2 linked regions of the Peterkaempfera bronchialis genome follow. The main gene of each other region encodes a partner of the protein of the gene in region 2 in a complex. Links are inferred from orthologs where the notes say so. Each region holds a gene or a part of one and is shown on either strand. Other genes may lie near its edges.

Region 1 (3,762 bases), 1.0 Mb from region 2 along the record:
GTGGTCTCCGTTGCCGGCAGCGGTTTTGCGTCGGCGCGGGGGCGGGTGGGGCGGCGCGGGCCGTCACTCGTTCGGGTGCTTCTGGCTGGACAGACTCGATATTCGAACGCGTGAGCTATACGCTGGTCCTCCGATCCTGCCGAACCTGGAAGAAACGCCCGAGCCGTCTGGTTACGATCGACCGTGGGCCTATGACGCCGCCGCCGGTATGGCGCCGCGTCCGCCCGTCCATGGGCCGAGCGCCGGACCGAGCCGGGCCGCCCCCATAACGGCGTCGATCGCCCCAGACCGCCAGCCTCATACCTCCAGCCCCAGACCCTCTCCGGAGAAAGGCGCAGAAGCGTGGCAGACCGCCTCATCGTCCGCGGTGCTCGCGAGCACAACCTGAAGAACGTCTCGCTCGACCTGCCCCGCGACGCGCTCATCGTCTTCACGGGGCTGTCCGGGTCGGGCAAGTCGTCGCTGGCCTTCGACACCATCTTCGCCGAGGGCCAGCGGCGCTACGTGGAGTCGCTCTCCTCGTACGCACGGCAGTTCCTGGGGCAGATGGACAAGCCCGACGTCGACTTCATCGAGGGCCTCTCCCCGGCGGTCTCCATCGACCAGAAGTCGACCTCCCGCAACCCCCGCTCCACCGTCGGCACCATCACCGAGGTCTACGACTACCTGCGGCTGCTCTTCGCCCGCATCGGCAAGCCGCACTGCCCGCACTGCGGCCGGCCGATCGCCCGGCAGACTCCGCAGGCGATCGTCGACCGGGTGCTGGAGCTGGCGGAGGGCACCCGCTTCCAGGTGCTCAGCCCGCTGGTGCGGGCGCGCAAGGGGGAGTACGCCGACCTCTTCTCCGACCTCCAGGCCAAGGGCTACGCCCGCGCCCGGGTGGACGGCGCCACCGTGCAGCTCACCGAGCCGCCCAAGCTGAAGAAGCAGGAGAAGCACACCATCGAGGTGGTGGTGGACCGCCTCACCGTGAAGGAGTCCGCCAAGCGCCGCCTCACCGACTCGGTGGAGACCGCGCTGGGGCTCTCCGGCGGCATGGTGGTGCTGGACTTCGTGGACCTCCCGGAGGACGACCCGCAGCGCGAGCGGATGTTCTCCGAGCATCTGTACTGCCCGTACGACGACGTCTCCTTCGAGGAGATGGAGCCCCGGTCCTTCTCCTTCAACTCGCCGTTCGGCGCCTGCCCGGAGTGCACCGGCATCGGCACCCGGATGGAGGTCGACGCCGAGCTGGTGGTGCCCGACGAGGAGAAGTCGCTCGACGAGGGCGCCATCCACCCCTGGGCGCTCGGCCACACCAAGGAGTACTTCCAGCGGCTGGTCGGCGCGCTCGCCACCGAGCTGGGCTTCCGCACCGACATCCCGTTCGCCGGGCTGCCGGCCCGGGCGCGCAAGGCGCTGCTGTACGGCCACAAGACCCAGATCGCGGTCCACTACCGCAACCGCTATGGGCGCGAGCGCTCCTACACCACCTCCTTCGAGGGCGCGGTGCCGTTTGTGCAGCGGCGCCACTCGGAGGCGGAGAGCGACTCCAGCCGCGAGCGCTTCGAGGGCTATATGCGGGAGGTGCCCTGCCCCGGCTGCCAGGGCACCCGGCTCAAGCCGGTGGTGCTGGCCGTCACCGTCCAGGAGAAGTCCATCGCCGAGGTCGCGGCCATGTCGATCAGCGACTGCGCGGACTTCCTGCTGGGGCTGACCCTGAGCGCCCGCGAGAAGACCATCGCCGAGCGGGTGCTCAAGGAGGTCAACGAGCGGCTGCGGTTCCTGGTCGACGTCGGTCTGGACTACCTCTCGCTCAACCGCGCCGCAGGCACCCTCTCCGGCGGCGAAGCGCAGCGCATCCGGCTGGCCACCCAGATCGGCTCCGGCCTGGTCGGTGTGCTGTATGTGCTGGACGAGCCGTCGATCGGTCTGCACCAGCGGGACAACCACCGGCTGATCGAGACCCTGGTGCGGCTGCGCGACCTGGGCAACACCCTGATCGTGGTGGAGCACGACGAGGACACCATCCGCACCTCCGACTGGGTGGTGGACATCGGCCCCGGTGCGGGCGAGCACGGCGGCAAGGTGGTCCACTCCGGGCCGCTGGCCGAGATGCTGGCCAACGAGGAGTCGATGACCGGGCAGTACCTGGTCGGCAAGCGGTCCATCGCCACCCCAGAGGAGCGGCGGCCGCGCGACCGGAAGCGGCAGCTGGTCGTCCACGGCGCCCGTGAGCACAACCTCAAGGACGTCACCGTCGGCTTCCCGCTGGGCACCCTCACCGCCGTCACCGGCGTCTCCGGCTCCGGCAAGTCCACCCTGGTCAACGACATCCTCTACACCCACCTGGCCCGGGAGCTCAACGGCGCCCGCTCGGTGCCCGGGCGGCACACCCGGATCACCGGCACCGACCTGGTGGACAAGGTGGTCCATGTCGACCAGTCGCCGATCGGCCGCACCCCCCGGTCCAACCCGGCGACCTACACCGGCGTCTTCGACCACATCCGCCGCCTCTTCGCGGAGACCACGGAGGCCAAGGTGCGCGGCTATCTGCCGGGCCGGTTCTCCTTCAACGTCAAGGGCGGCCGCTGCGAGAACTGCTCCGGCGACGGCACCATCAAGATCGAGATGAACTTCCTGCCGGATGTCTACGTCCCCTGCGAGGTCTGCCACGGCGCCCGCTACAACCGGGAGACGCTGGACGTCCACTACAAGGGGAAGTCCATCGCCGAGGTGCTGGACATGCCGATCGAGGAGGCCCTGGGCTTCTTCGAGGCGGTACCGTCCATCGCCCGCCATCTGCGCACCCTCAACGAGGTCGGCCTCGGCTACGTCCGGCTCGGCCAGTCCGCACCGACCCTCTCCGGCGGCGAGGCACAGCGGGTCAAGCTCTCCTCGGAGCTCCAGAAGCGCTCCACCGGCCGCACCGTCTACGTCCTGGACGAGCCGACCACCGGGCTGCACTTCGAGGACATCAGCAAGCTGATCAAGGTGCTCTCCGGCCTGGTGGAGAAGGGCAACACGGTCATCGTCATCGAGCACAACCTCGATGTGATCAAGACCGCCGACTGGGTCGTGGACATGGGCCCCGAGGGCGGCCACGGCGGTGGCGGCGTGGTGGCCGAGGGCACCCCGGAGGAGATCGCGGCCGTGGGCGAGAGCCACACCGGCAAGTTCCTCCGCGACATCCTCGGCGACCGGGTCAGCGACGCGGTGCCCGCCCAGCGGACCCGCCGCAAGCGCACCACCGCTTAGGCAGGCCCGCCGCCCGCCGCCCGCCGCCCGCCGCCCGCCGACCGTGTGGTTCCCGCCGCTCGGCGGAGCGCCGGGCGGCGGGCGGCGGGGGAGCGGTGCCCACCATGGGCGGTATGTCCGCACCGACCGCCGCCGAGGCCCCCGACCCGCTGGTCCACATCGGGCCGCCGCCGATGCGGTCCGCCCCGCCGCAGACCCCGCCGGCGGTCGGGGGCGGCCGTACGGGGGCACGCCGGGCCATCGCCGTGCCGCTGCTGGTGGCCCTGGTGTTCGCCGCCCTCCAGGTGGTCGCCCACCCCAACTGGACGCTCGCCAACGACTCCTACCGCTACGCCCGGCAGAGCCTGGAGATCCTCGGCGCCTCCCCGGCCGAGGCCCGGCAGCAGGCGGTCCGGGCGTACTGCGCCGACCGGGCGGCGCAGCGCAAACGGAGCCGCGCCCTCGACCCGGTCCCGGCCGGGAGCCACGCCGGCCGCAACACCGGGCTGCGGACCTGCCTGCGGACCAATGCGGGCGGGCTTGCCC
Region 2 (4,853 bases):
CGGTGAGGAAGAGGAACGCCACCGCCCCGCCGCCGACCAGGGCGTACAGCGCCGGATCCCGCAGCAGCGGCGCCACCTGCGGCAGCTCCACGGCGGGCAGCACCCGTACGGCCAGCCCCACCAACCCGAACCCGAACCCGCACAGCAGCCCCAGCAGCGCCGCCCGGACCGGCCCGCGCAGCCGCCAGGCCGCGCCACCGGCCACCCCCAGCGCAGCCGCAGCCGCCAGCAGCGCCCAGTGGAAGCCGCCGCCCGGCTGCCGATGCCCCTCGGCCCCGGCCGTCGCCCCCAGCACCGCCAACCCGCAGCACACCCCGGCCACGCCCAGCCACTCGGCCCGGCCCAGCCGCATCCCCAGCAGCAGCGCCCCGGTCACCGCCGTCACCGCCAGCGCCCCGGCCAGCGCCGCCTGCACCACATAGAGCGGCAGCGAACGCAACGCCACCAACTGCGCCAGAAACCCCAGCCCATCCAGCCCCAGCCCGGCCGCGAACGGCAGGTTCACCATCGCCCTGACCGTCCCGCCCACACCCCCCGACGCGGCGCCATGGGCCTCCGAACCACGGGCATCCGACGCACGGGCACCCAGCGCCTGAAGCACCGTCGCCACGCCGAAGCAGACCGCGGCAACCAGCGCCGCCACAAGACCGATGAGCACCCCCCGAGCCTACTCAGCCGCCGCCGTCGGTCAGATCACCGACCGCCACAGCCGGCCTCCGCCAGGCCGACCTCACCGGCGCCGAGCTCACACCCGGGACGCGCTGAGTCGGCCCGCGATCACACACCGGCGCACAACCGGCAGCAGCCCGCCACAGGGGCGGGCTGCTGCCAGGGAGGTGCGGGTGGGGAGGGTCAGCGGGTGGGGGCGGGGAGTTCGTCGAAGATGGCGGTGAGGAACTCGCGGGACCAGGCGAGGAGTTCGCGGCCGACGACGGGTTTGCCGCCGATGCGGCCGGTGGTGGGGCGGGGTACCAGGAGCTGGTGGGTGGCGCTCTTGAGGACGTTGCGCGGGTAGAGGCGGTTCAGCCGGAGCTGCTGGGACTCACGCAGTTCCACCGGGCCGAAGCGGACATTGGAGCCCTGGAGGGTGATGTCGCTGATGCCGCAGCGGCGGGCGAACAGCCGCAGCCCGGCGACCAGCAGCAGGTTCTCCACCGGCTCGGGCAACTTGCCGTAGCGGTCGGTGAGTTCCTCCCGGACCTGGGTGATGTCGTCCTCGGAGTTGACGGCGGCGATGGAGCGGTACGCCTGGAGCCGCAGCCGCTCACCGGGGGCGTAGTCGTGCGGCACATGGGCGTCCACGGGCAGCTCGATCTTGACCTCCAGCGGCTCCTCCTCCGGTTCGCCGCCGGTCTCCAACTGGTCGCGGAACTCGGCGACGGCCTCGCCGACCATCCGCATATAGAGGTCGAAGCCGACGCCCGCGATATGGCCGGACTGCTCGCCGCCGAGCAGGTTGCCCGCGCCCCGGATCTCCAGGTCCTTCATGGCGACGTACATGCCCGCGCCCATCTCGGTGTGCTGGGCGATGGTGGCCAGCCGCTCGTGGGCGGTCTCGGTGAGCGGCTTCTCCGGCGGGTAGAGGAAGTACGCATAGCCGCGCTCGCGGCCACGGCCGACCCGGCCGCGCAGCTGGTGGAGCTGGGAGAGGCCGAAGGTGTCGCCGCGCTCCACGATCAGGGTGTTGGCATTGGAGATGTCGATGCCGGACTCCACGATCGTGGTGGAGACCAGCACGTCGAACTCCTTCTCCCAGAAGTCGACCACCACCTTCTCCAGGTGGTTCTCGCCCATCTGCCCATGCGCGGTGGCCACCCGGGCCTCGGGGACCAGGTCCTTGAGGCGGGCGGCGGCCTTGTCGATGGACTCGACGCGGTTGTGGATGTAGAAGACCTGTCCCTCGCGGAGCAGTTCGCGGCGGACGGCGGCGGCGATCTGCTTGTCGTCGTACGGGCCGACGAAGGTCAGCACCGGGTGGCGCTCCTCCGGCGGGGTGGTGATGGTGGACATCTCGCGGATGCCGGTGACCGCCATCTCCAGGGTGCGCGGGATCGGGGTGGCGGACATGGTGAGCACGTCCACATTGGCGCGGAGCTTCTTCAGCTGCTCCTTGTGCTCCACGCCGAAGCGCTGCTCCTCGTCCACGATCACCAGGCCCAGGTCCTTGAACCTGGTCTCGGAGGAGAAGAGCCGGTGGGTGCCGATGACCACGTCCACCGAGCCCTCGCGCAGGCCCTCAAGGACGGCCTTGGCCTCGGTGTCGGTCTGGAAGCGGGAGAGCGCCTTCACCACCACGGGGAAGTTGGCGTACCGCTCGGAGAAGGTGGAGAAGTGCTGCTGGACCAGAAGCGTGGTGGGCACCAGCACCGCCACCTGCTTGCCGTCCTGCACCGCCTTGAAGGCGGCCCGCACCGCGATCTCGGTCTTGCCGTAGCCGACGTCGCCGCAGATCAGCCGGTCCATCGGGACCGACTTCTCCATGTCGGCCTTGACCTCGGCGATGGTGGTGAGCTGGTCGGGCGTCTCGGCGTACGGGAAGGCGTCCTCCAACTCCCGCTGCCAGGGGGTGTCGTTGCCGAAGGTGTGGCCGGGGGCGGCCATCCGCGCCGAGTAGAGCCTGATCAGGTCGGCGGCGATCTCCTTGACCGCCTTCTTGGCGCGGGACTTGGTCTTGGCCCAGTCGGCGCCGCCGATCCGGTGCAGCGAGGGCGCCTCGCCGCCGACGTACTTGGTGACCTGGTCCAGTTGGTCGGTGGGGACGAAGAGCCGGTCGCCGGGCAGGCCGCGCTTGGCCGGGGCGTACTCCAGCACCAGGTACTCGCGAGTGGCGCCCTGCACGGTGCGCTGCACCATCTCGACATAGCGGCCGACGCCGTGCTGCTCGTGGACGACATAGTCGCCGGCCTGGAGGGCGAGCGGGTCGATGGCGTTGCGGCGGCGCGACGGCATCCGCCGCATGTCCTTGGTGGAGGACTTCTGCCCGGCGAGGTCGGTCTCGGTGACCACGGTGAGCTTCAGGGCCTCGTCGACCAGGCCGTGTTCGATGGAGCCGCAGGAGACATGGACCAGGCCCGGTTCGGGGGCGGTGGCCAGGTCGGCGGTGAGCCGGGCGGCGATGCCCTCGTTGCCGAGCATCTCGGCGATCCGGCTGGCCGGGCCGTGGCCCTCGGTGACCATCACGACCCGCCAGCCGTCGGCGAGCCGCTCCTTGGCGTCGGCGATGGCGCGGGCGGTGTCGCCCCGGTACGCCTCCACGGCGTGCATGCCGAGGGTCAGGGTGTCCGGGTCGAAGTCCAGCCGGGTCTCGAAGGTCTCGGCGGAGTCGCTGGTTGCGAAGGGGCTGACGGACCACCAGGGCAGGCCGATCTCGTCCGCGTGCTCCCGGATGTCGGCCAGCGCCCAGAGGGAGGCGGCGGAGACGTCGATGGGTGCCAGGTCGATCGGCCGGTCACCGCCGGAGGCGGCGGCCACCCAGGAGGCGTGCAGGAACTCCTGGCTGGTGGCGACCAGGTCGGCGGCCCGGGTGCGGACCCGCTCGGGGTCGCAGACCACGGCGACGCTGCCCTGCGGCAGTACGTCGATCAGCAGCTCCATGTCGTCGACCAGCACGGGGGCCAGGGACTCCATGCCCTCCACCGCGATGCCCTCGGCGATCCGGTCCAGGATCTCGGCCAGCTCGGGATGGGCGGCGGCCAGTTCGGCGGCGCGGGCCCGGACCGGCTCGGTGAGCAGCAGTTCGCGGCAGGGCGGCGCCCACAGGCCGTGCTCGGCGATCTCCAGGGAGCGCTGGTCGGCGACCTTGAAGTAGCGGATCTCCTCGATGTCGTCGCCCCAGAACTCCACCCGCAGCGGGTGCTCCTCGGTGGGCGGGAAGACGTCCAGGATGCCGCCGCGCACGGCGAACTCGCCGCGCTTCTCGACCAGCTCCACCCGCTGGTACGCGGCGGCGGACAGGCGGTGCGCGACCTCGTCCAGGTCGTGCTGCTCACCGCTCCGCAGCGCCACCGGCTCCAGGTCGGCGAGGCCCTTGACCTGCGGTTGGAGCACGGAGCGTACGGGGGCGACGACCACCTGCACCGGGCCGGCCGCCGGGTCTCCGCCAAGCCCCTCGGGGGCTTGGGGGGTGCCGCCGTCCTGAGGGTGGACGATCCGGCGCAGCACGGCGAGGCGGCGGCCGACGGTGTCGGAGCGGGGGGAGAGCCGTTCGTGCGGCAGGGTCTCCCACGCCGGGAACTCCGCCACCGCGTCGGGCGGCAGCAGCGAGCGGAGGGCGGCGGCCAGGTCCTCGGCCTCGCGGCCGGTCGCGGTGACGGCGAGTACCGGGCGGCCCCGGTCGCCTGCGGCCTTGCCGGCGAGCGAGCGGGCCAGCGCGGCGATGGCGAAGGGTCTGGCGGCGGGCGGCCCCACCAGGTCGAGGTGCCGGCGGCTGCCGGTGGCGGCGGCCTCGACGGCCTCGGCGAGTGCGGCGTCCTGGGCGACGACGTCAAGCAGTCCGGTCAGGGTCATGGGGTCTTCTTGTCCCGTGCTTCCGGTCAGGGGTGGCGGCTGTGTCGGTGGTGTGCGCGTGTATCGGTGGTGTACGCGTGTGTCGGTGGTGTACGCGAGCGCATGGGGGTGGGCAGGCCGGGGGCGGCGGCGCGCAACGCGAACCGCCCGGCACGCGGTGCGGGCCGGGGGTTCCAGGGTACGCCCGGGCCCGGCAACCCGCCGTCCGGCGGGGTGGCCCGGGGGCGGCCGGGCCGGGTGGGCGGCCGCGTTGGGGAAACGCCTCCGCCGGGCGGCGCCGCTCTCTAGGCTGGATTTGTGAGGCGGCGTGGGGATGGCGCCGCCCCGAGGGGGGTGGGGACCACGAT

Evidence for each region. Proteins that work in one complex are often made in the same cells at the same time.
Region 1: the proteins of mfd (region 2) and uvrA are in contact, whole or in part, in a crystal structure (PDB 4DFC), measured with the Escherichia coli proteins. The link is inferred for Peterkaempfera bronchialis from one-to-one orthologs.

The regions. Positions count from the first base shown.
Region 1 is NZ_CP031264.1:5,279,495-5,283,256, forward strand. What follows is about bases 1-3,437. They hold uvrA (excinuclease ABC subunit UvrA), read left to right. Parts: upstream 1-342; coding sequence 343-3,237; downstream 3,238-3,437. Other genes in these bases: C7M71_RS23400 (hypothetical protein), read left to right, coding at 3,351-3,437. Outside these bases: more of C7M71_RS23400, read left to right, coding at 3,438-3,762. UniProt on the Escherichia coli protein: The UvrABC repair system catalyzes the recognition and processing of DNA lesions. UvrA is an ATPase and a DNA-binding protein. A damage recognition complex composed of 2 UvrA and 2 UvrB subunits scans DNA for abnormalities.
Region 2 is NZ_CP031264.1:4,257,189-4,262,041, reverse strand. What follows is about bases 653-4,853. They hold mfd (transcription-repair coupling factor), read right to left. Parts: upstream 4,507-4,853; coding sequence 853-4,506; downstream 653-852. Other genes in these bases: C7M71_RS18975 (nucleotide sugar dehydrogenase), read left to right, coding at 4,852-4,853; C7M71_RS18985 (hypothetical protein), read right to left, coding at 653-658. Also shown: more of C7M71_RS18985, read right to left, coding at 1-652. UniProt on the Escherichia coli protein: Couples transcription and DNA repair by recognizing RNA polymerase (RNAP) stalled at DNA lesions. Mediates ATP-dependent release of RNAP and its truncated transcript from the DNA, and recruitment of nucleotide excision repair machinery to the damaged site.